Regions from separate parts of the Streptomyces sp. NPDC025793 genome, predicted to be linked through region 3. Evidence: riboswitches for the same ligand, from Rfam matches in the RefSeq annotation. Region 3 holds a riboswitch; each other region holds the start of a gene.
What was found. A riboswitch is a leader RNA that binds a small molecule or an ion and turns the genes downstream of it on or off. The one in region 3 is predicted to bind cobalamin.

Region 1 (9,819 bases), on a different contig from region 3:
GCACCGCGTCGTCGATCAGCCCGACGACGTGCGGGAACGCGTCCCGGAAGAAGCCGGAGATACGGACCGTGACGTCGATGCGCGGCCGGCCCAGCTCCGCCGGGGGCACGATCTCGAAGCCCGTCACCCGGCGCGAGGCGTCGTCCCACACCGGGCGGCAGCCCAGCAGCGCCAGGATCTCGGCGATGTCGTCGCCCTGGGTGCGCATCGCGGAGGTGCCCCAGACCGTCAGGCCGACGGACTTCGGGTACTCGCCCGTGTCCTGGAGGTACCGCTGCACCAGCGAGTCGGCCAGCGACTGGCCGACCTCCCAACTCAGCCTGGACGGAATGGCCTTGGGGTCGACCGAGTAGAAGTTACGCCCGGTCGGCAGGACGTTCACGAGGCCACGGGTCGGCGAACCCGACGGACCCGCCGGGACGTAACCGCCGTTCAGCGCCCTCAGGATGTGCCCGATCTCGTCCGTGGTGCGCGCGAGCCGGGGTACGACCTCGTCGCACGCGAACTCCAACACCCGGGCGGCGTCCGGGAGTTCGGTGCCGAGCACGCCCCGCAGGACGGCGGGGACGACCGCGCGGTCCCACGCCCGCGCCTCCATCCCCTCCGCGACCCCCCGGCACAGCTGCTCCAGCAGGTCGATCGCGTCGGCGGCCGTACGGGACGGACCCTCGGCCAGGTCCGTCAGCTCCACCGGCACCTTCACCGGTGCGCCCGGCTCGGCCAGCAGCTCCTTCTCGACCAGCCCGAAGTGCGCCGCCAGCGCGGCCCTGAGACCCGGCAGGGCGTTCGCCTGCCCGCCCCACACCTGGGACGCCCGCAGCACGGCCAGCACCAGGTTCACGCGCGGCTCGCCGACCGGGCCGCCGCCCAGGATGTGCAGACCGTCGCGGATCTGCACGTCCTTGATCTCGCACAGATAGCCGTCGATGTGCATGACGAACTCGTCGAAGGCGGCGTCGTCCGGCTGCTCGTCCACATGCAGGTCGTGGTGCAGCTCGGCCGCCTTGACCAGCGTCCAGATCTGGGCCCGCACGGCCGGGGCCTTGGCCGGGTCCAGATCGGAGACGAGCGCGTACTCGTCCAGCAGCTGCTCCAGCTTGGCCAGGTCGCCGTAGGTGTCGGCGCGGGCCATCGGCGGCACCAGGTGGTCGACCACCGTGGCGTGCCCGCGCCGCTTGGCCTGGGTGCCCTCACCGGGGTCGTTGACGATGAACGGGTAGACGAGGGGCAGGTCGCCGAGGACCGCGTCCGGGGCACAGCCGGCGCTCAGACCGAGCCCCTTGCCCGGCAGCCACTCCATCGTGCCGTGCTTGCCCATGTGCACGATCGCGTCCGCGCCGAACGAGTTTTCGAGCCACCTGTACGCCGCCATGTAGTGGTGCGAGGGCGGCATGTCGGGGTCGTGGTAGATCGCGATCGGGTTCTCCCCGAAACCGCGCGGCGGCTGGATCATCACCACGACGTTCCCGAACTGAAGGGACGCCAGCACGATGTCCTCACCGTCGACGTACAGGCTGCCCGGCGGCTCGCCCCACGCCTCGGCCATCGCGTCCCGCAGCTGCGGGTCCAGCTTCTCGAACCACGCCCGGTAGTCCGCCAGCGGCACCCGGGCGGGCGCGGCGGCCAGCTGCTCCTCGGTCAGCCACTCCACGTCATGGCCGCCGGCCTCGATCAGCCGGTGGATCAACTCGTCGCCGTTGTCGGGGTATTCGGTGAGCCCGTACCCGGCGTCCCGCAACGCGTCCAGCACCCGCACCGCCGACGCGGGCGTGTCCAGACCGACCGCGTTGCCGACCCGCGAGTGCTTGGTCGGGTACGCGGTGAAGACCAGCGCGACCTTCTTCTCGGCGTTCGGCTTGTGCTTCAACCGGGCGTGGCGCAGGGCGATCCCGGCCACCCGCGCGGCCCGCTCGGGGTCGGCGACGTACACCGGGACCTCGTCCGGACCCTGCTCCTTGAAGGAGAAGGGCACGGTGATCAGCCGGCCGTCGAACTCCGGGATGGCGACCTGCATGGCCGCGTCCATGGGGGACAGGGCGGCGTCCGACTCGTCCCAGGCCTTCTTCGACGAGGTGAGGCACAGGCCCTGCAGCACCGGGATGTCCAGGTCGGCGAGGGCGCCGATGTCCCAGGACTCCTCGTCGCCGCCCGCCGAGGCCTGCGACGCGTGCGTGCCGCCCGCCGCGAGCACGGTCGCGACCAGCGCGTCGGCCCGGCCCAGCAGTTCGTACAGCCCGGCGTCCGCGCCGCGCAGCGAACCGCAGTACACCGGCAGGGCGTTCGCGCCCCTCGCCTCGATCGCCTCGCACAGGGTGTCCACGAAGGCGGTGTTGCCGCTCAGTTCGTGCGCCCGGTAGAAGAGCACGCCCACGGTCGGCCGGCCGTCCCGTGCCGCGTACGAGCCGTGGACGCCGTACTCCGGCATCCTGTGCGGCTCCTCGAAGCCCTCGCCGGTCAGCAGCACGGTGTCCGACAGGAACCGGGACAGCTCCAGGAGGTTCGCCGGGCCGCCCTCGACCAGGTACTTCAGCGCCTCCGCGACCACACCGGCCGGCACCGAGGACTCGGCCATCAGCTCCGCGTCCGGCACGGCCTCGCCGCCCAGCAGCACCGTCGGGATCCCGGCCGCCTTCAGCGCGGCGAGCCCGTCCTCCCAGGCGCGCTTGCCGCCGAGCAGCCGTACGACGGCGAGGTCCGCGCCGTCCAGCAGCCCCGGCAGCTCCTGTCGGACGTCCACCCGGGTCGGGTTGCCGATGCGGAAGCCCGCGCCGGAGGCCCGGGCCGCCAGCAGGTCCGTGTCGGCGGTGGACAACAACAACACTGTGCTCATGCGGGCGCTCCCGGTGGAATGAAAGGCAGTCCTTGCGGCGCGCCCGACTCGATGAGCCGCCACAGCGCGTCCGTGTCCGCGTGCTGTTCGATCAGGTCGCCGAGCCGGTCGAGCTGCTGCTCGCGCAGCGCGGCGAAGGAGGTGCCCGGCGCGGGCACGAAGCGGCGGCCCGCGGCGGCGGCCACCTCGCGCAGGAAGGCCCGCCGAAAGCCGTCCGACTCCAGCGAGCCGTGCCAGTGGGTGCCCCAGGTCTGGCCGACCCGGCAGCCGTCGAGGAAGGGTTCCCCTCCCTCTATGGAGGCGACGCCGTGGTGGATCTCGTACCCTTCGACCCGCTCGCCGAGAGCCTCCCCTTCCGGCCGGGTCAGGGTCTTCTCGCGGGCGAACCGCACCCTTACGGGCAGCACCCCGAGGGCCTCGACCAGCCCCTGCCGGCTCTCGACCTCGTCCTCGATGCGCTCGCCGAGGATCTGGAAGCCGCCGCAGATGCCGAGAACGGGGCGGCCTTCGGCGGCCCTCGCGACGAGCGCCTCCGCCAGTCCGCGCTCCCGCAGCCACCGAAGAGCCCGTACGGTCCCGCGCGTGCCCGGGATCACCGCCAGGTCCGCGTCCGCCAGCTCCTCCGGGCGGTCCACGAACCGCACCACGACCCCCGGTTCGGCGGCGAGCGCGTCCACGTCCGTGAAGTTGGACATCAGCGGGATCGCGCACACGGCGACGCGCAGCACGTCCTCGCCGACCGGGGGAACGACGGCCGACTCGCGGACCGTGCCGCGCAGCGACACGCGCAGGCCGTCCTCCTCGTCGATGCCGAGGCCGTGCCGGAAGGGGAGAACGCCGTAGGTGCGCCGCCCGGTGAGGTTCTGGAGCATGTCCAACCCCGGTGCCAGCAGCGAGACATCGCCCCGGAACTTGTTCACCAGGAACCCGGCGACCAGCTCCTGGTCCTCGGGCGAGAGCAGTGCGACGGTGCCGAAGAAGGAGGCGAAGACGCCCCCGCGGTCGATGTCGCCGACCACGAGCACGGGCAGTCGCGCGTTCCGCGCGATCCCCATGTTCACGATGTCGGTCCGGCGCAGGTTGATCTCGGCCGGGCTGCCCGCCCCCTCACAGATCACCGCGTCATACGTGCCCCGCAACTCGGCGAGGCAGTCCAGCACCGTGCCGAGCAGCTTCTGCTGCCGCCCGCCGTGGTAGCCGCGTGCGCTCAGCTCGCCCACCGGCCGGCCCAGCAGCACGACCTGGCTGCTCTGTTCGCCGCCCGGCTTCAGCAGCACCGGGTTCATCAGCGCGGTCGGCTCGACCCGGCACGCCTGCGCCTGCATGGCCTGCGCCCGGCCGATCTCCGCGCCCTCCCGGGTCACGAAGGAGTTGAGCGACATGTTCTGCGCCTTGAACGGCGCGACCTTCACGCCCTGGCGCACCAGCCACCGGCAGATCCCGGCCGTCACGACGCTCTTGCCGGCGTCGGAGGTGGTGCCGGCGACGAGCAGTCCCCCGTTCACTTCCCACGTCCCTTCGGGCTCTTGAAGTTGCTGACGATCAGGCGCGCGGCGACCGTGGTGCCGAGCGCGAGCAGGCCGACGCGGCGGGAGAGCCGGGCGGCCCGGTCGATGTCGGCGACCCGGACGGACCGCCCGGTGTCCCCGCCCAGCACAGGCCGGTGCTCGACGCGTCCGCCGTAGGAGAGCGTCCCGCCCAGGCGGACGCCGAGCGCGCCCGCGAACGAGGCCTCCACGGGCCCGGCGTTGGGGCTCGGGTGCTTGCGGGCGTCGGCCCGCCAGGCGCGCAGGGCGCCGCGCGGGTCGGGTCCGGCGACAGCGGCGAGTACGGCGGTCAGCCGGGCCCCCGGCCAGCCGGCCACGTCGTCGAGGCGGGCGGAGGCCCAGCCGTAGCGGCGGTGGCGCGGGGACGTGTGACCCACCATCGCGTCCAGGGTGTTGACGGCCCGGAAGCCGAGCAGCCCCGGCACCCCGGCCACGGCGCCCCAGACCAGGGCGCCCACGACGGCGTCGGAGGTGTTCTCGGCGACGGACTCGACCACGGCCCGGGCGATCCCGTCGGCGTCCAGCGACTGGGGGTCCCGGCCGCACAGGTGGGGCAGCCGGGCGCGGGCCGCCTCGACGTCCCCGCGCTCCAGCGCCCGGCCGATCGTGCGGGCCTCGCGGGCGAGCGAGGTGCCGCCCACGACCGACCAGACGGCGGCGGCGGTCAGCGCGGCGGAGGCGGCGGGGAAGGGGCGTACGGCGCGTGCGGCGGCCGCACCGAGTGCGACGGCGCCGCCCGCGCACACGACGGTGTGCAGCGTGCCCCAGCCGCGGTGGTCGCGCCACAACACGCCTTCCACGGCAGCGGCCGCCCGCCCGAACGCGGCGACCGGATGCCCGCGGCGGGGGTCGCCGAGGAGCAGGTCACCGAGGAGGCCGGCGGCGGCGCCGTACGCGTAGGAGCGATCGGCACCCATGGGCTCAGCCGGCCGCGGGTGCGGGAGCGGGCCTGGTGCGGGTCCTTCGGCAGCCGGGCATGGCGATCGGTGTCCTCACTCAGGGTGTCCGCGCCCTGGTTCGACGAGATTCGGCGGTGAGAGTTCCTGGCTCCCGGGGGTTCTTCCCCGGTGACAGTGGCGGGACCGCGCCGGATTCGCACCGGCTTCCTCTCCTGCCGCCGTACATGGCCCGGGCAGTCCACCACGGGCCCGGAACGGCCGTCAACTTGCTGTTGACCTGCACGGGGGGAGTGTGCCGATCCCCACATCGCGGGGCGCGCGTGACCGCCCGGCACGGCGAAGGCTCCCCCGCGTCCAGGACGCGGGGGAGCCTTCGCCGTGCCGTTGTGTCAGCTCTTGGAGACGATCAGGAAGATGCCGTACGCCACCGCCGCCGCGCAGGTCGCGAAGCAGACGTAGGCGCCGGTGACGGCGAGGGCGGCGGAGTCGCCCTGGGCCACGGCCCGCTCGCGCCGGGTCAGGCCCCTGATGCCGAGGGTGAACAGGACCACGAGGCCCACCGTGAACACGAGGCTGACGCCGAAGACGGAGCCGATGGCCGACCAGTCGATCTTCATGGGGATGCTTCCTTGGTAACCGAGGGGGCCGGGGTCAGACGGTGGCGGCCGGGGGAGCGGCCTGGGCGGCGGGGGTCGCGGTCTCGGTGGCGGCCGGGGCGGGGATCGTGGCCGTCAGGTCCTCGCCGATCGTCCCCGAGGGGGGCGGGGCCACCGCTGCGATGGCGGTGGTCACCACACCGGCCGGTTCCTCGGTCTCCTCGACGACGTTGGTGTGGTCGATGACCTCGCGGCGGGAGATCTTCCAGATCGCGGCGCTGGACGCGACCAGGAAGACGGCGACCGCGGCGGTGCCCCAGTCGCCGAGGTCCGTGACGGACTCGGCGCCCGCGCCGACCAGCGCGGCGGCCGGGAGCGTGAGGATCCAGGCGACCAGCATGCGGGTCGCGGTGGACCAGCGGACCACGCCGCCCTTGCGGCCGACGCCGGTGCCCATCACCGCGCCGGAGACGACGTGCGTGGTGGACAGGGAGAAGCCCAGGTGGGAGGAGGCCAGGATGGCGGTCGCGGCGCTGGTCTGGGCGGCGAAGCCCTGGCGCGGCTCCAGGTCGGTCAGGCCCGTGCCCATGGTGCGGATGATGCGCCAGCCGCCGATGTAGGTGCCGAGCGCGATGGCCAGGCCGGCGGAGAGGATCACCCAGGTGGGAGGGTTCGAGCCCGGGGCGATGGCGCCGCCCGCGATCAGCGCGAGGGTGATGATGCCCATCGTCTTCTGGGCGTCGTTGGTGCCGTGGGCCAGGGAGACCAGACCGGCGGAGGCGATCTGGCCGACGCGGTAGCCCTTGCGGGAGGCCTCGCTCTCGGCCTTGCCCTCCGTCTTGCCATCGGCGCCGTACGACAGGCGGGTGGCCAGCATGGCCGCGACACCCGCGACGATCGGCGCGGCGACCGCCGGGAGCAGCACCTTGGTCACCAGTACGTCGCCGTGCACGGCACCGAAGCCGGCCGAGGCGACCGTGGCGCCGATCAGACCGCCCATCAGGGCGTGCGAGGAACTGGACGGGAGGCCCACCAGCCAGGTCACCAGGTTCCAGAGGATCGCGCCGACGAGGGCGGCGAAGATGACCTCGGGCCGGATGCCCTTCTCGTCGACGAGCCCCTTGGAGATCGTGTTCGCGACCTCCACGGACAGGAAGGCGCCGCCCAGGTTCAGGGCGGCGGACATGGCAACTGCGATCTTGGGCTTCAGGGCGCCTGTCGAGATGGTGGTGGCCATCGCGTTGGCGGTGTCGTGGAAACCGTTCGTGAAATCAAACGCGAGTGCGGTTACCACCACAATCGCGAGGATCAGCGAGAAGCTTTCCATTTACCCAGGCAATCGTTCGAGGTCATTGGCTGGATGAACGTAGATAACCTGGGTGAACGGAAGGTGAACTGAGGCAGGCGTGGCGGTGTCCGGAGTGGGCCGATGGGATTCCGTTCGTCTCCGCCCGTCGCCCGCGCCCCAGGCGCCCCATGGCGGTCAGCCGCGCGCGAAGGTCCGCAGCCGCCCGACCGAGCCGTTGAAGAGATCCTGGTCACCCGGCAGGGCGCCGTCGGTGGCGTGCTGCCAGAACGTCCAGTACTGCCAGCCGCCCGGCAGCGCCCCCGGTCCGGAGGTGCCGTTTCCGGCGATCCACAGCGGGTTGCTGGAGGAGAACGCACCGCTGTTGCCGGTGCACAGCCTCCACCACTGGGTCGTGGTGTAGATCACCGGACGGCGCCCGGTCTCGTTCCTCACCTCGTCGCTGAAGGACCGGATCCAGCGGACCATCTGCTTCTTCGTCAGCCCGTAGCACTTGCGCTTCTTGCTGTACGGGTTGTACTCGACGTCGAGCGCGGGCGGCAGGGTCCAGCCGTCCGCCCGCCAGTCGCCGCCGTGCCGCACGAAGTACCGGGCCTGCGCCGTGCCGGAGGAACTGTCCGGCAGCGCGAAGTGGTACGCGCCCCGCACCAGGCCCGCCGCGCGGGCGCCGCCGTACTGCTCGTCGAAGTAGGGGTTGCGGTAGCTCGTCGCCTCGGTCGCCTTGACGTAGACGAACCGCGCGCCGTCGTCCCGGGCCGCCTTCCAGTCGACGTGCTTCTGGTGCGAGGAGACGTCGTGCCCCCGAGGCGCGTCCGAGGCCGCGGCCGGGGGGCCGGCCGCGGACACCGCGAGGGCGAGTGCCGCCGTGATCGCGGCGAGGGCACCGGCGCGGCGACGGAGAAGAGTGCGTACACGGGCCATGTGTCTCCCCGGGTCGGCGGACGGCGTGGCGTCCGGCGAGCAAGAGGGATCATTCAAGGCCTGACGAGCGTCAAATTTGGGCCATTTCCGAGCGATTTGATATGAACTCCGCCCATTCGGGGGTAAGTGATTCCGGCCGCGGGCGCCTTCCGGGCGACCCCCGGTGCCTCCTTCGCGCGCCCCTCACGTGCCTCTCGCGGGTCGCTCGCGGGTCCCCGTGCGCTCCGGAATCGCCACGTCCGGGCCGTGCGGCTGGCAGGATCACGGCATGGCTGAGCAGCGGTGGGACGCGGAACTGGAACGTACGTGGACGGAGCTGGTCGCGACGGCGCGGCGAACCGTAACCGACGGGCTCGTGGTCGGCACCTCGGGCAACGTCTCGGCACGCGTCGGGGACCGCGTGCTGGTGACCCCGTCGGGCGTCCCCTACGACCGGCTCACCCCGGACGACCTCACCTGCGTCGACCTCACCGGCCGCCAGGTGCTCGGCACCCTGGTGCCGACCAGCGAGCTGCCCCTGCATCTCGCCGTCTACCGCACGACCGACGCCCGCGCGATCGTCCACACCCACGCCGTGCACGCCACCGCGGTCTCCACGCTCGTCCCCGAACTCCCGCTCGTCCACTACATGGCCGGCGCCCTCGGCGGCCCCGTCCGGGTCGCCCCCTACGCCACCTACGGCACCGACGAACTGGCCGGGAACATGCTCCGCGCCCTCACCGACCGCTCCGGCTGCCTCCTCCAGAACCACGGCACGATCACCTACGGCACCACCCTCGACCAGGCCTACGACCGCACCGCCCAACTGGAGTGGATGTGCCGCCTGTGGCTGACGGCGTCCAGCGTGCCGGGCCTGAGCCCGTCCCTGCTGACCGGGGCCCAACTGGCCGCGGCGAGCGAGAAGTTGCGCGGGTACGGGCAGCGGAAGTGAGCACGGGGCGTGCCGCCCCCGGCCCCGTCCGCCTGGTTCCGCCCGGTCTTCCGCAGCCGCCTTTCGGCACCGCGCACCTCGATCCGCCCCGCCGCTCCACTGGCCGGTGGCCGTGACCCCTACGACACTGGACAGGTGCGCCCCGTCCGAGCGACCGCCACGGCGGTCACCGCGGTCCTGGCGGCCGGCGCGGCGTCCGTCGCCGCCGGCCGGTACGCCAGCGACGCCGCGCTGAAGGCGCCCGCGGGCCGGCCGCTGCCCACCGAACCCCGCCTGACCGTGCACGGCACGGCCGCCGGCCGGATCGCGCTGACCCGCGCCCTCGCCTCCCTGCGTCCCGGCACCTACGGCCTCGCCGGCGACGGCTCCCACGCGGTCGTCGGCCCCGTCCTGGCGGGGGCGGAGCACAGCGCCGACACCGTCGTACGCCGCCTGGAGCGCGTCACGCACGGCACCCTCGCCTCCGGCGACGCGGTGTGGCTCACCCCGAACCTCTACGTCGGCAACCCGGGCGACGCCCTCGGCCTCGACCACGCCGACATCGACGTGCCCGGCGAACTCGGCAACCTCCCCGCCTGGTTCGTGCCCGCGGCCCGGGACACCTGGGTGATCGCCGTGCACGGCCTCGGCACCACCCGGGAACAGGCCCTGAACCTCATGGGCCCCCTGCACTCCCGCCGCGTGCCCGTCCTCGCCCTCGCCTACCGCGGCGACCTCGGCGCCCCGCGCCCGCCGGACGGCCTGAACCACCTCGGCGAGACCGAGTGGCGCGACGTGGACGCGGCGATC
Region 2 (9,819 bases), on a different contig from region 3:
AGCGCTGGAGCGGTCCCATCGTCTCCGTCCTGGTGGAGCAGCCCGCACACTTCGCGGACCTGCGCCGGGCCGTCCCCGGCATCAGCGAACGCATGCTGTCCGACCGGCTCGCCGAACTCGGCGCCGCCGGCCTCGTCGTGCGTGAGGTCGACGAGGGCCCGCCGCTGCGCGTCTCCTACCGCCTGACCGAGGCGGGTGCCGCCCTGGAGCCCGCGCTGCGGCAACTGGGAGACTGGGCCAAGACCCATCTGCCGGACGCGCCGCCGTGTCCGGGCGCGGTGTAGCGGGAGCGCCCGACCGGGGCATGCGCGCAGGAGTCGGCCGAGGGGGAAGCACATGACGCTGGAGCTCGAAGACCGGGTCGCCATCGGAGAGTTGATCGCGCGGCACGGTCACCTCGTGGACGACGGACAGCTCGACCGCCTGGGCGAGCTGTTCACCCCGGACGTCGTCTACGACGTGTCCGACGTCGGCCAGGACCCGCTGGTGGGCCTGGCCGCCCTCCGACAGGCTGCGCTGGCACTCGGGGACGGCAACCCCGTCGCCCATCACGTCACCAACATCGTCGTGCGGGAGGAGCCGGACGGCCAGGTCCGCGCCCGCTCCAAGGGGCTCGGCGTCCGGGCGGACGGCACCTGCGGTTCCCTCACCTACGACGACCTCCTCGTCCGCACCCCCGACGGCTGGCGGATCAGCCACCGCACACTGACCGCGCGGCGAGTCCCCCTGAACGGCGTGCACCGGTCCGGGTGAGGCGCGTACGGGGGGGCTGTCCCCCGTGCCGGTGCACCGGGACACCGGATGGTGCGGCAAGGGGCGGAGCGGCGACGGTGGAGGCCGGCGTGCACCGAACCGGAAGGACCCCATCGTGCGTACCCTCACGGCCACCGTCGCCGTCCTGGCCCTCGCCGCCACAGCCGTACCGGCCGCGGCCGCCGCGCAGGCCGGCCCGCCCGGCACCGACGGCGTATGGCGTGTCGACGGCTACGGCACCGTCCTCGTCGCCGGCGGGGGAGTGCTCCAGGAGTATCAGACGACGTCCGTCAGCTGTCTCAAGGGCGACACCTCGCGGCAGACGGGACCGGGCACCTACCTCACGACCGACGGCTCGGTGCTGACCGTACGGATCCAGCACGACCGGGATCGCGCGCTGTTCGCCGCCGACAGCTCGGTGGGACACCGGCACCTGCGCCGCCTGCCCGCCCTGCCCGCCGACTGCGCACGCCCGTCGTCCACCGACCCGCGCACCGCCTTCGGCATCTTCTGGCAGACCTTCGAGGAGAACTACCCGTTCTTCGCCGCCAAGGGCATCGACTGGCACGCCGTACGCGACCGCTACCGGCCGCTGGTCCACCGGGACACCACCAAGGACCAGCTCTTCACCATCCTCAGCCGGATGGTGCGCCCGCTGTACGACGCCCATGTCGGCGTCATCGACGGCCACCGTCGGTTCGCCGAGGTGCGCCCCGGCACCGAGATGCCGAGCGAGGAACTCGACGCGAAGGTCAAGAAGTTCATCGTCGGCCGCGATCTCAGGGAGGCCGCCCACCGCCAGGACTTCGGCGCCGGCCGGATCACCTACGCCGACCTGCCGGGCGACCTCGGCTACCTGCGCATCTCCGGCTTCGGCGGATACGCCGGCGAGAACGCGCCGTACACCGCCGAACAGGCCGAACTGGACCGGGCGTTGAACACCGTGCTCGACGCCCGGCGGACGAAGCGGCTCAAGGGGCTCGTCATCGATCTGCGTGTCAACGGCGGCGGGGCCGACAGCCTCGGCGTCCGGATCGCCCGGCGGCTGACGGACGCGCCCTACACCGCGTACGCCAAGCGCGCCCGCAACGACCCGGCCGACCCCGCCCGGCACACCCGGCCCGAACCCGTGTCCGTCGTCCCCGCCGACGCGCCCCGCTACACCGGCCCGGTCGCCGTCCTCACCGGCGGCTCCACGGTCAGCGCCGGAGAGACCTTCACCCAGGCGCTCATCGACCGGCCCGCACGCACCGTGCGCATCGGACAGCCCACCCAGGGCGTGTTCTCGGACGTCCTGATGCGCAACCTGCCCGACGGGCTCGTCTTCGGCCTGCCTGACGAGGAGTACCTGACCCGCACCGGGCGCGCCTTCGACGGCACCGGCATTCCGCCGCAGCTGACCGAACCGGTCTTCACCAAGGAGGAGTTCGCCAAGAACCGGGACTCGGCCTTCGACCGGGCCGTCAATCTGCTGAGTGGCCGCGGCTGAGCCGGATCAGTCCACCGGCCAGGTGTGCACCGGGGCGTTGAGGTGCATGTAGTCGATGTAGAGCTGGGTCATCCGGCGCAGTGTCTCGTGGCGGCTGGTGTGCGTGGTGGCGTCGAGGTGGTGGACCGTCTCCTTCTGCCACACCGCGCCGTTGCGCGCGGTCACACAGCGCTGCTCGATGATGCCGAGCAGCGGCTCGCGCCACTCTTCGTCCATCCCGGAGAGCGCGAGCCCCCGGTGCGCCAGCGGCAGCAGCCGGCGCAACACCAGTTCCGGCACCGGGACTTCGCCCATCCCGGGCCAGTACAGCAGGGCCTCGATGCCGTGCCGGGCGGCGGTGTGCAGATTGTCCTCGGCCGCCGCGAACGACATCCGCGACCACACCGGCCGGTCCTCCTCGGTCAGGGCCCGGGTGAGACCGTAGTAGAAGGCGCCGTTGGCGAGTGTGTCGGCGACGGTCGGGCCGGCGGGCAGCACCCGGTTCTCCACCCGGATGTGCGGCACGTCGTGCGTGACGGCGTACACCGGGCGGTTCCAGCGGTAGATCGTGCCGTTGTGCAGGGTGAGTTCACCGAGCTCGGGGACGTCACCCCGGTCCAGGGTCTCGGCCGGGTCCTGCTCGTCGCACAGCGGGAGGAGGGCCGGGAAGTAGCGCAGGTTCTCCTCGAACAGGTCGAAGACGCTGTTGATCCACCGCTCCCCGAACCACACCCGGGGCCGTACGCCCTGCACCTTGATCTCCTCCGGGCGGGTGTCCGTGGCCTGCTCGAACAGCGGGATACGGGTCTCGTGCCACAGCTCCTTGCCGAACAGGAAGGGGGAGTTGGCCGCGAGCGCCACCTGCACGCCGGCGATCGCCTGCGCCGCGTTCCAGTAGGCGGCGAACTCCTCCGGGGAGACCTGGAGATGGAACTGGGTGCTGGTGCAGGCCGCCTCCGGGGTGATCGTGTCCGCGTAGGTCCGCAGCCGGTCGGCGCCGTCCACCTCGATGCGCAGGTCCTCGCCCCGGGCCGCGAAGATCTGGTCGTTGAGCAGGCGGTAGCGGGGGTTCTCCGACAGGGCGCCCTCGCCGATGTCCTCCTGGCGCAGCGTGGGCAGGATCCCGATCATGATCAGCCGGGTGCCGACCGTGCGGGCGCGCTCGTCGGCGTGGTTCAGCGCGGCGCGGATCTCGGCCTCCCACGCGTCGGGGGCGCCCGCCGTCAGCCGCCGGGGCGGGACGTTGATCTCCAGGTTGAACCGGCCCAGTTCGGTGGACCAGGCGGGGTCGGAGACGGCCTGGAGCACATCGCTGTTGCGCATCGCCGGCTCGGCGTCGTCGCCCACCAGGTTCAGCTCTATCTCCAGGCCCACCTGGGGCCGCTCGGCCTCGAACCGCTGCTCGCGCAGCATCTGCGCCAGCGCGTCGAGGCACCCGTGCATCTTGATCCGGTACCGGCGGCGGTCCTCGCGGGTGAAGACGAGCGCCGGGACGTCACGTCCCATCGGCCCTCCAGGACTCCCCGGGGTCGGTCACCTCTCCACCCAGCGTCGCACCATCGGACGGCACCCACCAAGCGGGCGGACCCCCTACGACGGGCGGTGCTCACATGTGGCCGAGGCCCGGGGCCAGGCGGGCGCCGCCCGTCCCCCGGGTGCGGCCGGCCCGAGGTCCGTGCAGCCCGGCGTGCACCGTGCGTGGTCGCGGCGGACGCGTTCGGTGACCGGGGCGTTGCCGTTGGGCCAACGGGCAGGGCGAACAGTGCCGGCCGAAGTCGAACGCGGCCGTCCTCGGACCGAGCCCACACTGCACCAGCACTCCCGCCGTCTCGTCCACGACACCCGTCGGGCACCGGTCGCGCACGAAAGCGGCGCAGGTCTCCTCGCCTCGCGGCTCGGCCCTGCGCCGGACACGCCGTGCTCAGGCGTTCTTCCGGGCCACCGCGCCGTAGAAGCCGATCTCCTCGGAGCCGGCCGGCGGGGTGGTGTCCGGGCGCCAGAACGGGACCTGGGCCAGGCCGGGTTCGACCAGTTCGAGGCCGTCGAAGAACCGCTCGACCCGGTCGCGGGAGCGCAGGTTCATGGTGGCGGTGGCGCCGTTGTAGACGGCCTCGGCGTCGCTGCGGTCGTCGGCGAAGTCGCCCGTCGCGTGCGAGAGGACGAGGAAGCTGCCGGCCGGCAGCGCGTCGCGCAGGGTGGCCACGATCCGCTCGGGCTCGTCCGTGTCACGGATGAAGTGGAGCACGGCGACGAGGAACAGGGCGACCGGCCGGCCGAAGTCGATGATCCGGCGGACCTCCGGATGATCGATGACGGACTGCGGATCGCGCAGGTCGGCGAGCACGATGCCGGTCGTGCCGGCCCGGCTGAGCAGCGCGTCGGCGTGCGCCTTCACGATCGGGTCGTTGTCCACGTAGGCGACGCGCACGTCCGGCGCCAGCTCCTGGGCGACCTCGTGCACGTTCGGGGAGGTGGGCAGGCCGGTGCCGATGTCCAGGATCTGGCGGACACCGCTGTCGACGATGTAGCGCACCGCACGGTGCAGGAAGGCGCGGTTGGCGCGCACGGAGATCCACACCTCGGGCGCCGCCGCGGCGAGCTGGTCGCCCGCCTGCTGGTCCACCTCGTAGTTGTCCTTGCCGCCCAGGAGGTAGTCGTAGATGCGCGCGGGATGCGGCTTGCTGGTGTCGATCTGCACGGCCTGGCCGCCGTCCTGAGTCACAGTGGGCTCCTCTCCCCGACCGTCACGGCCTCGGTCCCGTGAACGATTGGCCAAAGCTTCCCATATCAACTACCTCGCTCGTGCCCACAGTTCCGCCTGCCGACGGCTGTGCCCGGGGCGGCGAACGGACGTGCTGATGGCCTTCCGGAGCCAGTCGTGCCACAGCCGAGGCCAGGGAATCCGGTGCGAATCCGGAACTGACGCGCAGCGGTGAGGGGGACGGGCGGGGCACACCATGCCACTGGGAGGGACCGGGCCGCCGGAAGAGCGGACGCGGAACGCTGCCGGGAAGGCGCCCCGGCCGGGCGAACCCGAGTCCGCATACCTGCTGGCACCTTCGCGCCGCCGGGCGCGGAGGACGTCCGTAGACCAGGCTCCGCGTACGAGCCCCGACAGCCGAGGCACATCCGTGTCCGCACCCTCCTCCGCCCGGCCGCCCTGCTGTTCGCCCCGGCCCTGCCGCTCACCGCCTGCGGCCGTGCCGGCAGCGCGGATGCCGACAGCGCCGGGGCCGCAGTCGGCTATCCGCACGATCGCCAACTGCGGTCACCGGGTCACCCTGAAGGCGCCGCCGAAGCGGGCCGTCTCCCGCAACCAGGGCACCACCGAGATCCTGCTCTCCCTGGGGCTCGCCGACCGCATGGCCGGCACCGCGACCTGGACCGACCCGGTGATGAAGGGACTGGAGAAGGCGGACGCCGAGGTGCCCCGGCTCGCCGACCGCGCCGGGCAGTCCTGGCACACCCTGTCCGGCGGTGAACGCCAGCACGCCCAGATCGCGCGCGCCCTGGCCCAGGAACCCCGCGAACCGCTTCTGGACGAGCCGACCGACCACCTCGACATCCAGCACCAGCTCGATCTGCCGGACCTCGTCGCGAGCCTGCCGGTCACCACGGTGATCGCCCTGCACGACCTCAACCTCGCCGCGATGTACTGCGACCGGCTGCTCGTGCTGCACGGCGGGCCGGGCGGTCGCCGGGGGCCCGCCCGGCGACGTCCTGACCAGCGGCCTGATCAAGCGGGTGTACGGCGTCGACGCCGCGGTCACCACCGCGGACGGGGACCCGGTGATCCGCTTCCTGCGGCGCGGTGGCTAGGGGGTGTCGTCACATTCCCGTCGTCCGCCCGAAGGGCGGGCCGCGCGGGGTCCGGTGCGTGCAGTTGCGAGGCGGAGGAGGGAGTCGACGCGTGGGGGAGTCGGCGACCGACGACAACGCCGCTGGGGGTGCCCCTCTGGGGGAGCGCGTGCCAGGCGTCGCACGGCAGGCGGATATGTGACGACAGGCCCTAGCGATCGGAGCTGCTCCGCGCGGGACCGCGGGTCGGCGGACGGCACGGGCGGGGTGGGAGAGGGCGGGGAACTACCCGAGCGCATGGATTGATCGCTCCCCGCCCCCCGGTGGGTCGGCCCGCCTCGGCACGTCGTCACGGACAGGGAGGGGCGACTCGGCGACCGGTCGGACGAGGCATCGACCCACCGATCTTGTTCAGACCCTCCGTCACCGGACGCGCGACGGCCAGCGGAGACGGGCCGCCCGGGTGACGAGGGCTGCCCGGCGGGTGGTGGTGCTCAGCGTGGGCCGGGGGACTCCGGGCGCTCCTCGCCGGCGGGCCGCTCGACGGGACGGCGCCCGGCGGGGGGCCGCCAGCCGCCGGAGACCTCCTTGACCGGCTTGTGCGGGAAGCGGCGCTCGGCGTACCGCTGGGCGTCGGAGCCCGGCAGGACGTAGAGGGTCTCCGCCTTGTCCTGGAGCGGGCGCAGAACGGTCTCCAGATAGGCCTTGCGGTCGTCGAGGTACGGGCCCAGCACGTCCTCGCCGGCGGGGCACACGGCCAGGCAGTAGCCGGACTTGTAGCTCGGCTTGAACGCGAGACTCTGCCACATCGAGGCGTTCTCCGGGTCGGTCACCCGCGAGCGGAAGTCGGCCGCGTCCGCGCTGTCGGCCACGGTCTGCACCCAGTCGGTGAAGCCGCTCATGAACTCCCGGTAGTTGTGGGTCGTGCAGGCCAGGGCGTCGAACGAGCCGTCCTTGCCGATGGCGCCGATCGGACAGGCCGCGACGCACAACTTGCAGTCCACGCAGGGGCTGTAGTCCAGCGGCCGGCCGTACGCGCTGACCGGGGCGTCCACGAGCACGGTCGCGAGCAGCACGAAGTTGCCGAACCGGGGGTGGATGACATTGCGGTGCAGACCCATGACGCCCAGGCCCGCGGCCACGGCGACCGTCTTGTGCGCGACGACCCAGATACGGCCGGGGAAGCGCTCCATCTCCTGCGGGAACCCGGCGGACGGATTGAGCGCGCGGTGGCCGGCGTCCTCCAGGGCCCGGACCACCCTGCGGGCGGCGGCGTTGACCTGTTCGTCGGTCTGGTGGAACTCCTGGTTGGCGACGCTGCGCGCGGGCGAGCGGGTGTTGTCACGGTTCATCCGGACCATGAGCGAGACCAGCGCGCGCGTGCCCGGCAGAGCGGCCAGGACATGGTCCCGCTCCCCGGCGAGGTCGGGGTGGTCCAGGCTCACCGCCGCGGCGTCGTCCGCACCGGCCTCCAGGCAGAGCGCGCGCAGCCAGTCCGCGTCGATCACCGGCGGAGGCGGTGCCGGAGCGGTGTTCGCGCGGGATGCCAGTACGGCCCGTACGGACGGGTGGGCGGCGAGGCGGGCGGGCAGCTTCCGGCTCCCCGCTCCCTCTGCCCTGCGCTGCTCGCTCATGCGGCCTCCTCCTACTGGGTTGGAAAATCAAACTCTCTGGAAGAGTAGTGGACGGGGTGCGAGGGAGTGGTCTCGGTGCGCACTTGAAGTTGGAAACCGATCGGTTTACGGTGGGAGCGACCGATGGAAACCGATCGGTTTCCACGTGTGACTTCCTCTGGAGACGACATGACCGCGATCAAGAACTCCGTCGCCCTGGTCACCGGCGGCAGCCGGGGCCTGGGCAAGGCGCTGGTGGAGGAGCTGTACGCGCGCGGAGCCGCCAAGGTGTACGCCACGGCCCGGGACCCGCGCACCGTGACCCACCCGGACGCCGTTCCGCTCGCCCTGGAGGTCACCGACCCGGCCTCCGTCGCTGCGGCCGCCGCGCAGGCGCAGGACGTCTCGGTCCTGATCAACAACGCGGGTGTCTCGTTCGGCGCGCACTCCTTCCTGGACGCCGAAATCGATGTCGTGCGGCGGGAGTTCGAGACCAACTTCTACGGCCCGCTGCTGGTCACCCGGGCCTTCGTCCCGGTCCTGGAGCGCAATGGCGGCGGACACCTCCTCAACGTGCACTCCGTGCTCTCCTGGCTCGGGCTCGCCGGCTCCTACAGCGCCACCAAGGCCGCCTTCTGGTCCCAGACCAACTCCCTGCGCCTGGAGCTGAGTTCGCGTGGCATCGGGGTGACGGGGCTGCACGTCGGCTACATCGACACCGACATGGCCGCGGCCGTGGACGCCCCCAAGTCCACACCGCACGACGTCGCCTCCCTCGCGCTCGACGGCGTCGAGACCGGGGCGTACGAAGTGCTGGCCGACGAGCTCACCCGGAACGTGAAGGCGGGCCTCGCCGGCGACCTGGCGGCGCTGTACCCGCAGTTGGCCGGCTGACGGCACGCCGTCGGCACACCCTCGGTCCGGGCGGCGTCCGGAGTGCGGTCGGGGGCGTTCGAGTCCGCCGGGCCGGTCGCCGTACGCCCCTCGGGTCGCCGTACGCCCCTCGGTACGATCACGCTCGTACCGATGGAGCAGGCCCGCCCCGTCCCCGGACGCGCGCCGGGGTGCGGTGGCGGGACCGGCATCGACGAGGGGAACCGAACATGGAGTACGCAAAGCTCGGCGCGAGCGGCCTGGAGGTCTCGCGGCTGGCGCTCGGATGCATGAGCTACGGCGTTCCCGACCGGGGTCCGCACCCGTGGACGCTGGCCGAGGACGTCGCCCGCCCGTTCATCCGCCAGGCCCTGGACGCGGGGATCACCTTCTTCGACACCGCCAACAGCTACTCGGCCGGCACCAGCGAGGAGATCGTCGGCCGGGCACTCGGCGAGATGGCGCGGCGCGAGGACGTCGTGATCGCCACCAAGGTGTTCTTCGCGGTGGAGAACGGCGCGGCGCGCAGCGAGCGGCCCAACCGGTCCGGGCTGTCCCGCAAGGCGATCATGGCCGAGATCGACCACAGCCTGCGGCGGCTCGGCACCGACTACGTGGACCTCTACCAGATCCACCGCTTCGACCCCCGCACCCCGGTCGAGGAGACCATGGAGGCCCTGCACGACGTGGTCAGGGCGGGCAAGGCCCGCTACATCGGGGCGAGTTCGATGTACGCCTGGCAGTTCGCCAAGCTCCAGCACACCGCCGAGCTGCACGGCTGGACGAAGTTCGTCAGCATGCAGAACCACTACAACCTCCTCTACCGCGAGGAGGAGCGCGAGATGCTGCCGCTCTGCGCGGACCAGGGCGTCGGGGTGATCCCGTGGAGCCCGCTCGCCCGCGGACGGCTCACCCGGGACTGGGACGCCGGCAGTGCCCGCAGCGAGTCGGACGCCATCCTGCGCAACCTCTACCAGCCCGACGACAAGCGCATCGTCGACGCCGTCGCGGCGATCGCCGAGAGCCGCGGTGTCCCGCGGGCCCAGGTGGCCCTGGCCTGGGTCGCCTCCCGCCCGGGCGTCACCGCCCCCATCGTCGGCGCCACCAAGGCCCACCACCTCGAAGACGCCGTCGCGGCCCTCGACCTGAGGCTCACCGACGAAGAGGTGCGGCGGCTGGAGGAGCCGTACACGCCGCGCGGGATCAGCGGCCACTGAGCCCGCGCCCTCGTGGGGCGCGCCCGTACGAACCCGTCCTGCGGCGCGCATTTGGAATTCATGTACAGTATTGGAAAATCATTCCAAGTGCAGGGCT
Region 3 (9,819 bases):
TCATCCGTGCGTCGCACAACCGATCGCTTACGGCTCTCCGGTGATCCCTAATCAGTCATAGATGGGGGGATTCTCGGCACCTTGGGGTAGTGAGTGGAGCAAATCCGTTCCCATGGCGGTCAGTTGTGGTGCTGAATGGGAACTGCGGGGATACGCAACGGCGCACGCCCGGCATGACAGGAGGGGCGTGCGCTCCTGGCGGCTGAGAGGGGTTTGTTCGTGCAAGCTTTCCCACACAGCACCACAGCGACACCTACGGCGGTCGTCGTGCCACCCTCACTGGCACTCCCGGTGATCGAGTCCGCCTTTCCCCGGCAACTGCATCCGTATTGGCCGCGGCTTCAGGAGAAGACCCGCCTGTGGCTGCTCGAAAAGCGGCTCATGCCCGCGGGCAAGGTGCAGGAATATGCCGATGGACTGTGCTACACCGACCTGATGGCGGGCTTCTACGTGAACGCCTCCGACCAGGTCCTGCAAGCCATCGCCGACTACAGCGCGTGGTTCTTCGTCTGGGACGACCGCCATGACCGCGACATCGTGCACGGCCGGGCGGGCGACTGGCGGCGGCTGAGGAACCGCCTGCACACGGCCCTCGACGCGCCCAGGCATCATCTGCACCACCCGGACCCGCTGGTCTCGGGGTTCGCGGACAGCGTCCAGCGGCTGTACGGCTTCCTGCCGCGCACCTGGAACCAGCGGTTCGCCCGGCACTTCCACGCGGTGATCGAGGCCTACGACCGTGAATTCCGCAACCGCACCGAGGGATACATACCCGGCGTCGAGGAATACCTCGCCCTGCGCCGGCACACCTTCGCCCACTGGATATGGACGGATCTGCTCGAACCCAGCGCCGGATGCGAACTCCCGGACGGTGTGCGGAAAAACCCGGCCTATCGCCGGGCCGCGCTGCTGACCCAGGAATTCGCCGCCTGGTACAACGACCTGTGCTCGCTGCCGAAAGAAATAGCGGGAGATGAGGTCCACAATCTCGGAATCAGTCTCATCACCCATGAGGGACTGACTCTCGAAGAAGCCGTGGATGAGGTCAGGCGGCGCGTCGAGGAATGCATCAAGGAATTCCTGGAGGCTGAACAGGAGGCGCTGCGCTTCGCCGACGCAATTGCCGACGGCACTGCCCCCGGATTAAGTGCCGGTGGCAAGGAACTGAGCACCGCGGTGCGGGCCTGTGTCGGCAATATGCGGAACTGGTTCAGCTCCGTCTACTGGTTCCACCACGAGTCCGGCCGGTACATGGTCGACAGCTGGGACGACCGGTCCACGCCCCCGTACGTGACGAACGAAACGGCAGGTGAGAAATGACCGTCGAGTCGGTGAGGCCGGTGGCCTCCGAGACGACCGAACCGCGCGAGGCGCCCCTGGCGGGCGGCGCCGTACCGGGTCTCGGGCACGGCCTGAAGCTCGTCCGCGACCCGCTCGCCTTCATGGCGGGCCTGCGCGAGCACGGTGACGTCGTGCGCCTGAAGCTCGGTCCCAAGACGGTGTACGCCGTCACCACACCGGCGCTCACCGGCGCCCTCGCGCTCAGCCCCGACTTCAAGATCGACGGTCCGCTGTGGGAGTCCCTCGAAGGGCTGCTCGGCAAGGAGGGCGTGGCCACCGCCAACGGCCCCACGCACCGGCGCCAGCGGCGCACCATCCAGCCCGCCTTCCGGCTGGACGCCATCCCCGACTACGGGCCGATCATGGAGGAGGAGGCGCACGCGCTGACCGAGCGCTGGCGGCCCGGCCGGACCGTCGAGTGCACCTCCGAGTCCTTCCGCGTCGCCGTCCGCATCGCCGCCCGCTGCCTGCTGCGCGGCGAGTACATGGACGAGCGCGCCGAGCGGCTCAGCAACGACCTGGCCACCGTCTTCCGCGGCATGTACCGCAGGATGGTCGTCCCGCTTGGACCGCTCTACCGGCTGCCGCTTCCGGCCAACCGCGAATTCAACCGGGCCTTGGCCGATTTGCATCTCCTCGTGGACGAGATCGTCGCCGAGCGGAGGGCAAGTGGTCAAAGGCCGGACGATTTGCTGACGGCATTGCTGGAAGCGAAGGACGACAATGGCGACCCCATCGGGGAACAGGAGATCCACGACCAGGTCGTCGCGATACTCACCCCGGGCAGCGAAACAGTCGCGTCCACGATCATGTGGCTGCTCCAAGTCCTCGCGGAACACCCGGAACACGCCGAGAAGGTACGGACCGAGGTCGAAACCGTGACCGGCGGCCGACCCGTCGCATTCGAGCACGTCCGCTCACTCACCCACACCAACAATGTCGTCGTCGAGGCGATGCGGCTCAGGCCGGCCGTTTGGATATTGACGCGGCGGGCGGTGACCGAAACGTCACTCGGGGGCTATCGCATTCCGGCCGGGGCGGACATCGTCTACAGCCCCTACGCGATCCAGCGCGACGCCCGCTCCTACGACCGCCACCTCGACTTCGACCCCGACCGGTGGCTGCCGGAGCGGGCCAAGGAGGTCCCGAAGCACGCCATGAGCCCGTTCAGCACGGGCAACCGCAAGTGCCCGAGCGACCACTTCTCCATGACCCAGCTGACCCTCATCACGGCGGCGATCTCGGCGAAGTACCGCTTCGAGCAGGTCACGGGGTCGAACGACACCACCCGCGTGGGCATCACGCTGCGCCCGCACGACCTGCTGCTGAAACCCGTGGAGTGGTGAGGTGACGGGTACGTCCTGATACCGGCGTGCGCTCACGCGGCGTGAGGGCCGCGGAACGTGCGCCGGTACGCGTTCGGCGTGGTGCCGAGCGCCCGCACGAACTGGTGGCGCAGCGCCGCCGCCGTGCCGAACCCGGTGCGCCAGGCGATCGCGTCCACGGTCTCGTCGGTGCCCTCCAGCAACTCCTGGGCGCGCAGCACCCGTTGGCGCAGGATCCACCGGTACGGCGTGGTCCCGGTCTCCTGCTGGAAGCGGCGGGCGAAGGTGCGCGGCGACATGTGCGCGCGGGCCGCGAGCTGCTCCACGGTCACCTCCACGTCGAGGTGCTCCTCCATCCACACCAGCACCTCGCCGACGGTGTCGCACGCGCCCTTCGGCAGCGGCCGCTCGATGTACTGGGCCTGCCCGCCGTCCCGGTGCGGGGGTACGACCATCCGCCGGGCGATCTTGTTGGCGACCTCGGGGCCCTGCTCCTTGCGCACGATGTGCAGACAGGCGTCGATCCCCGCGGCCGTACCGGCGGAGGTGATCACCGGATCCTCGTCCACGTACAGCACGTCCTGCTCGACGGCGATCCGCGGATAGCGCCGGGCGAGCTGCTCGGCGTGATGCCAGTGCACCGCGCACCGCCGGTCGTCCAGCAGCCCCGCCGCGGCCAGCAGGAACACCCCGGAACACACGCTCAGCACCCGGGCGCCGCGCCCGACGGCCCGGCGCAGCGCCGCCAGCAGCTCCTCGGGATACTCCCGCTCGGCATAGGCGGTCCCGGCCGGTACGGCGACGAGGTCGGCCTCCTCCAGCCGCTCCAGCCCGTACGGCGTGGACACGGTGAACCCGCAGTGGGTGTCGAGCGTCGGCCCCTCGGCGGAGACGACCGCGAAGTCGTAGACGGGCAGTCCCTCGTCGCTGCGGTCGATGCCGAACACCTCGCACACGACGCCCAGCTCGAAGGGGTGCACCCCGTCCAGCAGCACGGCGGCCACGTTCTTCAGCATGCTGCCAGTGTGCCTCGCCGGTGCGGAAAATGGTGGCAGTAATTCGAAGGTCTACGGCAGTCCTGCCACTGCCGGTCAGGAGCGTCCGGGACGACAGTGGTGTGCATGACCGGAAACCAGATTCAAGGCCTGATCGGAATGGTCGCCACCCTCGGCATCCTGCTCCTCCTGGTCCTGCCCTCCGCGATCGGCGCGGTGCGCGAGTGGCGCATCGACCGACAGCTCGGGCAGGCCCAGGGGGGTCGCACGCGGCGGGAGGCTCAGAAGTCCTCGTCCAGGTCGACGGTGCCCTCCACCGCGACCTGGTACGCCGACGGGCGGCGCTCGAAGAAGTTCGTCAGCTCCTGAACGCCCTGGAGCTCCATGAAGGAGAAGGGGTTCTCCGAGCCGTACACCGGGGCGAAGCCGAGGCGCGTGAGGCGCTGGTCGGCGACGCACTCCAGGTACTGGCGCATCGACTCGGTGTTCATGCCCGGCAGGCCGTCACCGCACAGGTCGCGGGCGAACTGCAGCTCGGCCTCGACCGCCTCCCTCAGCATGTCGGTGACCTGCTGCTGGAGCTGGTCGTCGAAGAGGTCCGGCTCCTCCTTGCGGACGGTGTCGACCACGTCGAAGGCGAAGGACATGTGCATGGTCTCGTCGCGGAACACCCAGTTGGTGCCCGTGGCGAGGCCGTGCAGCAGACCCCGGCTGCGGAACCAGTAGACGTACGCGAAGGCGCCGTAGAAGAACAGCCCCTCGATGCACGCGGCGAAGCAGATCAGGTTCAGCAGGAAGCGCCGGCGGTCGGCCTTCGACTCCAGCCGCTCCAGCTTCTCCACCTCGTTGATCCACGTGAAGCAGAACTGCGCCTTCTCGCGGATGGAGGGGATGTTCTCGACGGCCGCGAAGGCCGCCGCCCGGTCGTCCGGGTGGGGCAGGTAGGTGTCCAGCAGCGTCAGATAGAACTGGACGTGCACGGCCTCCTCGAAGAGCTGACGGCTCAGGTAGAGCCGCGCCTCGGGGGAGTTGATGTGCTTGTACAGCGTCAGCACCAGGTTGTTCGCGACGATCGAGTCGCCCGTCGCGAAGAAGGCCACCAGCCGGCCGATGAGGTGCTGCTCCTCGGGCGTCAGCTTCGCGAGGTCGGCGACGTCCGAGTGGAGGTCGACCTCCTCCACGGTCCAGGTGTTCTTGATCGCGTCCCGGTAGCGCTCGTAGAAGTCGGGGTAGCGCATCGGACGCAGAGTCAGCTCGAAGCCCGGGTCGAGCAGGTTCTGGAATCGGGAGGTGGCGGCGCGGAGCGCCGTCGTTGAGGGGTGGTGGTCGGGCGACGGGTGGGCGGGAGTGGTCATTACTGGCAGGCCTCGCAGGACTCGGGGTTTTCCAGGGAGCAGGCGACGGCGTCGGGGTCGGCGATCTGCTGGGCGGGGATGGTCTTCTGGGGTTGCGCCTGGGCCGCGCGGGCGATCCGGGTCGCCGGGCGGGAGCGCAGGTAGTACGTCGTCTTCAGGCCCGACTTCCACGCGTACGCGTACATCGAGGAGAGCTTGCCGATGGTCGGCGTCTCCAGGAACAGGTTCAGGGACTGCGCCTGGTCCAGGAACGGGGTGCGGGCCGCCGCCATGTCGATCAGACCGCGCTGCGGGATCTCCCACGCGGTGCGGTACAGCGCGCGCACCTCCTCGGGGATCCACGCGAAGTCCTGCACCGAGCCGTTCGAGTCGCGCAGCGCCTCACGGGTGCGGGAGTCCCACACGCCCAGGTTCTTCAAGTCCTGCACCAGGTAGGAGTTGACCTGGAGGAACTCACCCGACAGCGTCTCGCGCTTGAACAGGTTCGACACCTGCGGCTCGATGCACTCGTACACCCCGGCGATGGAGGCGATGGTGGCCGTCGGGGCGATCGCGAGGAGCAGCGAGTTGCGCAGGCCGACGCCGGCGATCCGCTCGCGCAGCGCGTCCCAGCGCTCCGGCCAGGTCAGCTCGGCGTCGTAGTGGTCCGGGTGCAGCACGCCCTGGGCCGTACGGGTCTTCTCCCAGGCCGGCAGCGGGCCGTTGCGCTCGGCGAGGTCGGCGGAGGCCTCGTACGCGGCGAGCATGATCCGCTCGGCGATCCGCGTCGAGAGGGCCCTGGCCTCGGCGGAGTCGAAGGGCAGGCGCAGCTTGAAGAAGACGTCCTGGAGGCCCATCGCGCCGAGACCGACCGGACGCCACTTGGCGTTGGAGCGGCCCGCCTGCTCGGTCGGGTAGAAGTTGATGTCCACGACCCGGTCGAGGAAGGTCACGGCCGTGCGGACGGTCTCGTCCAGCCGCTCCCAGTCGATGTCACCGCTCGCCGTGTCGACAAAGGCACCCAGGTTCACCGAACCGAGGTTGCAGACCGCCGTCTCGCCGTCGTCCGTGACCTCCAGGATCTCCGTGCAGAGGTTGGAGGAGTGGACCACGTGACCCGGCAGGGCCGTCTGGTTGGCGGTGCGGTTGGCGGCGTCCTTGAAGGTCATCCAGCCGTTGCCGGTCTGCGCGAGGGTGCGCATCATGCGGCCGTACAGCTCACGGGCCGGGATGGTCTTCTTCGCGAGGCCCGCCTGCTCGGCCTTGCGGTACGCGGCGTCGAACTCCTCGCCCCACAGGTCCACCAGCTCCGGCACGTCGGCGGGGGAGAACAGCGACCAGGAGGCGTCCGCGTTGACCCGGCGCATGAACTCGTCCGGGATCCAGTGCGCGAGGTTCAGGTTGTGCGTACGCCGGGCGTCCTCACCGGTGTTGTCCCGCAGCTCCAGGAACTCCTCGATGTCGGAGTGCCAGGTCTCCAGGTAGACCGCGGCCGCGCCCTTGCGCCGGCCGCCCTGGTTCACGGCGGCCACCGAGGCGTCCAGCGTCTTCAGGAACGGCACGATGCCGTTGGAGTGCCCGTTGGTACCGCGGATCAGTGAACCGCGGCTGCGGATGCGGGAGTACGACAGCCCGATGCCGCCGGCGTGCTTCGAGAGCCGGGCCACCTGGTGGTAGCGGTCGTAGATGGAGTCCAGCTCGTCCAGCGGGGAGTCGAGGAGGTAGCAGGACGACATCTGGGGGTGGCGCGTGCCGGAGTTGAAGAGCGTGGGGGAGGAGGGCAGGTAGTCGAGGCGGCTCATGAGCCCGTAGAGCGCGGCGACTTCGTCCAGCGCGCGCACGCTGTCGTCCTCGGCCAGGCCGCTCGCGACCCGGAGCATGAAGTGCTGGGGGGTCTCGATGACCCGGCGGGTGATCGGGTGGCGCAGCAGGTAGCGGCTGTGCAGGGTGCGCAGGCCGAAGTAGCCGAAGCGGTCGTCGGCGTGCGCGTCGACCAGGGCGTCGAGGCGGGCCGCGTGCAGCCGCGCGAACGCGGCGGTGCGGTCGGCGATGAGGCCCTCGCGGTGGCCGACGGCCACGGACTCGGTGAAGGACGTCACACCCTGCGAGGCGGCCTCGGCGCGGATGGCGAGGGTCAGCAGCCGGGCGGCCAGCCGCGAGTAGGCGGGGTCCTCGGAGATGAGCCCGGCGGCGGCCTCCGTGGCCAGTTCGCGCAACTCCGTCTCGTCGGACCGGGCGGACCGGCCGCGCAACGCGGCGGCGGCGACTCGGCCGGGGTCGGCGTCGGGGAGGTCGGCGGTCAGCTCGGTCAGGGTACGCAGCAGCGCGGCACCGGGACCGTCGGTGTCCAGGCCGCCTGCTGAAGCCGGATCTGCGGGCGCGATGGTCACGTGGGGCTCTCCCTCGCTCGGCACGGGGGCCTTGTGGAGGGCAGGGGCAGCCACGAGCGCGCACGCGTCGCGTCCACCGGCCCATTCCACGAGGCCCGGACGTCGGAAGGCACCCGGGCCGGACGGCCGGGCGCGTGCTGCCGGCAGGTCCTCGGACTGACTCCTGCGCGCGGATACGCACAAGTACACCGTTGCGGGACAGTTCCGGATTCGCACCGGATTCCCCTGCGACGACAGCGAGGATGAGCATACATCTAGTGCCGGGCTGCCGTGACACCCCCAGATGTTGTGTCTGTTGTGTGTCGCGCTGGCTTCAGAGCGTCAACTTGTGTATGACGGGGGACATGCGGAACGGGCCGCCGTCATGCTCGATGTCGGCGGCCCGCTGCGGGATGTGTCCGGTGTACGACGTGCTTCAGGGTGTACGGGTGTGCCTCAGTGAGCGGCGCCCGCCAGCTCCGTCTCGACGCCCGGGTCGCCCGCGTCCGCCGTGTAGTCCTCCGGGCGGGTCTCGTCCACGCCCTCGGGGGCCTTCAGCGCACGCAGAACCAGCGTCAGGACCACGGTGACGACGACGTTCAGGACGAACGCCGTCATGCCGATGTAGCCGATCTCGCCGATGCCGGGGATCTCCTTCGCCGAGCCGCCGAAGTGCTTCTGGGTCGGCGAGGCGACCCCGTACGCGGCGACCGTGCCGTAGACCATGCCGACCGCCCAGCCGGCGAGCAGCGCCCAGCGGTGGAACCAGCGGGTGAACAGGCCGCCGACCAGGGCCGGGAAGGTCTGCAGGATCCAGATACCGCCCAGCAGCTGGAAGTTGATGGCGACCGTCTTGTCCATGGTGAGGACGAAGACCAGGGCGCCGACCTTCACCAGCAGGGAGACCAGCTTGGAGACCTGGGCCTCCTGCTTCGGCGTGGCGTCCGGCTTGATGAAGTCCCGGTAGATGTTGCGGGTGAAGAGGTTCGCCGCCGCGATCGACATGATGGCCGCGGGCACGAGTGCGCCGATGCCGATGGCGGCGAAGGCCACGCCCGCGAACCAGCTCGGGAACATGTCCTCGAACAGCTGCGGGATCGCCAACTGCCCGTTGGTGACCTTGACTCCGGCCGCGATCGCCATGAAGCCCAGCAGGGCGAGCAGGCCGAGCATCAGGGAGTACAGCGGCAGGATCGTGGTGTTGCGGCGGATCACCTCACGGCTCTTGGACGACAGGGTCGCGGTGATCGAGTGCGGGTACATGAACAGGGCGAGGGCCGAGCCGAGGGCCAGCGTTGCGTACGTCCACTGGCCCGCCTCCGGGGGCGCGAGCGCACCGCGCGGCTTGCCCGTCGCCGGACTGACCTGGCTGAACGCATGACCGGCCTTGGCGAAGATGTCGTCGAAGCCGCCCAGCTTGATCGGGATGTAGATGATCGCCACCGCGATGACGAGGTAGATCAGGCCGTCCTTGACGAACGCGATCAGGGCGGGCGCGCGCAGCCCGGACGAGTACGTGTACGCGGCGAGCACACCGAAGGCGATCAGCAACGGCAGGTCCCGGACGAACCAGTTGCCGCTGCTGTCCCCGCCGACGCCCATCACGTCCAGCACGGCCTGGATGCCGACGAGCTGGAGCGCGATGTACGGCATCGTCGCGAGGATGCCGGTCAGCGCCACCGCCAGCGACAGACCCTTGGAGCCGAACCGGCCGCGCACGAAGTCCGAGGTCGTCACATAGCCGTGCTTGTGGGACACCGACCACAGGCGGGGCAGGAACGTGAAGATCAGCGGGTAGACGAGGATCGTGTACGGCACCGCGAAGAAGCCGGACGCGCCCGCCGCGTAGATCGCCGCCGGTACGGCGACGAAGGTGTACGCCGTGTACAGGTCACCGCCGAGCAGGAACCAGGTGATCCAGGTGCCGAACGACCGCCCGCCCAGGCCCCATTCGTCCAGCGAGTGCTCGTTCTCGGCCCTGCGCCAGCGGGCGGCGAGGAAGCCCATGACCGTGACGGCCAGGAAGAAGAAGATGAAGACGCCGAGCGCGACGCCGTTGACGCCGTTCTTCACTGCGCCGCACCTCCCTTCTGGGCGGCACGGGCGCGCTGGTCACGCTGCCACAGCTTGTACGCCGTCATCGTGAGCGCCGTGGAGATCAGCACCCAGAGCATCTGGTACCAGTAGAAGAAGGGGATGCCGATGAACGTGGGGTCGGTCTTGGCGTACGAGCCGACCCACAGCATCGCCACGAAGGGTGCGACGAGGCACACGCCGATGATCACGCGGACCGGTGTCACCACCGGTGGTCTCACTTCTGGTGCTTCGGACATGCCACGGATCTCCGTCCCCTCGCTGATCACCTGTGTAATGCGCAGGCAATCTAGGTGACGGTGTCACGGCAGTGGAAGACCTCGTCCGCATATCGGTATATCGATTCGGCGACGCCCACCGG

Region 1: it holds a riboswitch for cobalamin, as region 3 does, so the genes downstream of both, ACZ4MF_RS03425 (cobalamin biosynthesis protein) here and ACZ4MF_RS17210 (ribonucleoside-diphosphate reductase subunit alpha) in region 3, are expected to answer to the same signal.
Region 2: it holds a riboswitch for cobalamin, as region 3 does, so the genes downstream of both, ACZ4MF_RS20045 (ABC transporter ATP-binding protein) here and ACZ4MF_RS17210 (ribonucleoside-diphosphate reductase subunit alpha) in region 3, are expected to answer to the same signal.

What each region holds. Positions count from the first base shown of each region.
Region 1 is NZ_JBVHMR010000001.1:716,605-726,423, forward strand. Features, by position in the region: gene cobN (cobaltochelatase subunit CobN) at 1-2,830, opposite strand, end outside; gene ACZ4MF_RS03420 (cobyric acid synthase) at 2,827-4,335, opposite strand; gene ACZ4MF_RS03425 (cobalamin biosynthesis protein) at 4,332-5,294, opposite strand; cobalamin riboswitch at 5,396-5,534, opposite strand; gene ACZ4MF_RS03430 (hypothetical protein) at 5,666-5,893, opposite strand; gene ACZ4MF_RS03435 (inorganic phosphate transporter) at 5,928-7,199, opposite strand; gene ACZ4MF_RS03440 (lysozyme) at 7,356-8,099, opposite strand; gene ACZ4MF_RS03445 (class II aldolase/adducin family protein) at 8,368-9,030, shown strand; gene ACZ4MF_RS03450 (alpha/beta hydrolase) at 9,166-9,819, shown strand, end outside.
Region 2 is NZ_JBVHMR010000009.1:249,779-259,597, reverse strand. Features, by position in the region: gene ACZ4MF_RS20070 (winged helix-turn-helix transcriptional regulator) at 1-284, shown strand, start outside; gene ACZ4MF_RS20065 (nuclear transport factor 2 family protein) at 337-753, shown strand; gene ACZ4MF_RS20060 (S41 family peptidase) at 869-2,242, shown strand; gene ACZ4MF_RS20055 (glutamate-cysteine ligase family protein) at 2,249-3,727, opposite strand; gene ACZ4MF_RS20050 (SAM-dependent methyltransferase) at 4,143-4,943, opposite strand; cobalamin riboswitch at 5,078-5,290, shown strand; partial or broken gene ACZ4MF_RS20045 (ABC transporter ATP-binding protein) at 5,656-6,040, shown strand; gene ACZ4MF_RS20040 (4Fe-4S binding protein) at 6,514-7,653, opposite strand; gene ACZ4MF_RS20035 (SDR family oxidoreductase) at 7,822-8,526, shown strand; gene ACZ4MF_RS20030 (aldo/keto reductase) at 8,736-9,722, shown strand.
Region 3 is NZ_JBVHMR010000007.1:291,362-301,180, forward strand. Features, by position in the region: gene cyc1 (epi-isozizaene synthase) at 220-1,320, shown strand; gene ACZ4MF_RS17190 (bifunctional albaflavenone monooxygenase/terpene synthase) at 1,317-2,687, shown strand; gene ACZ4MF_RS17195 (GlxA family transcriptional regulator) at 2,720-3,682, opposite strand; gene ACZ4MF_RS17200 (hypothetical protein) at 3,788-4,030, shown strand; gene ACZ4MF_RS17205 (ribonucleotide-diphosphate reductase subunit beta) at 3,943-4,899, opposite strand; gene ACZ4MF_RS17210 (ribonucleoside-diphosphate reductase subunit alpha) at 5,016-7,385, opposite strand; cobalamin riboswitch at 7,511-7,670, opposite strand; gene mctP (monocarboxylate uptake permease MctP) at 7,821-9,437, opposite strand; gene ACZ4MF_RS17220 (DUF3311 domain-containing protein) at 9,434-9,697, opposite strand.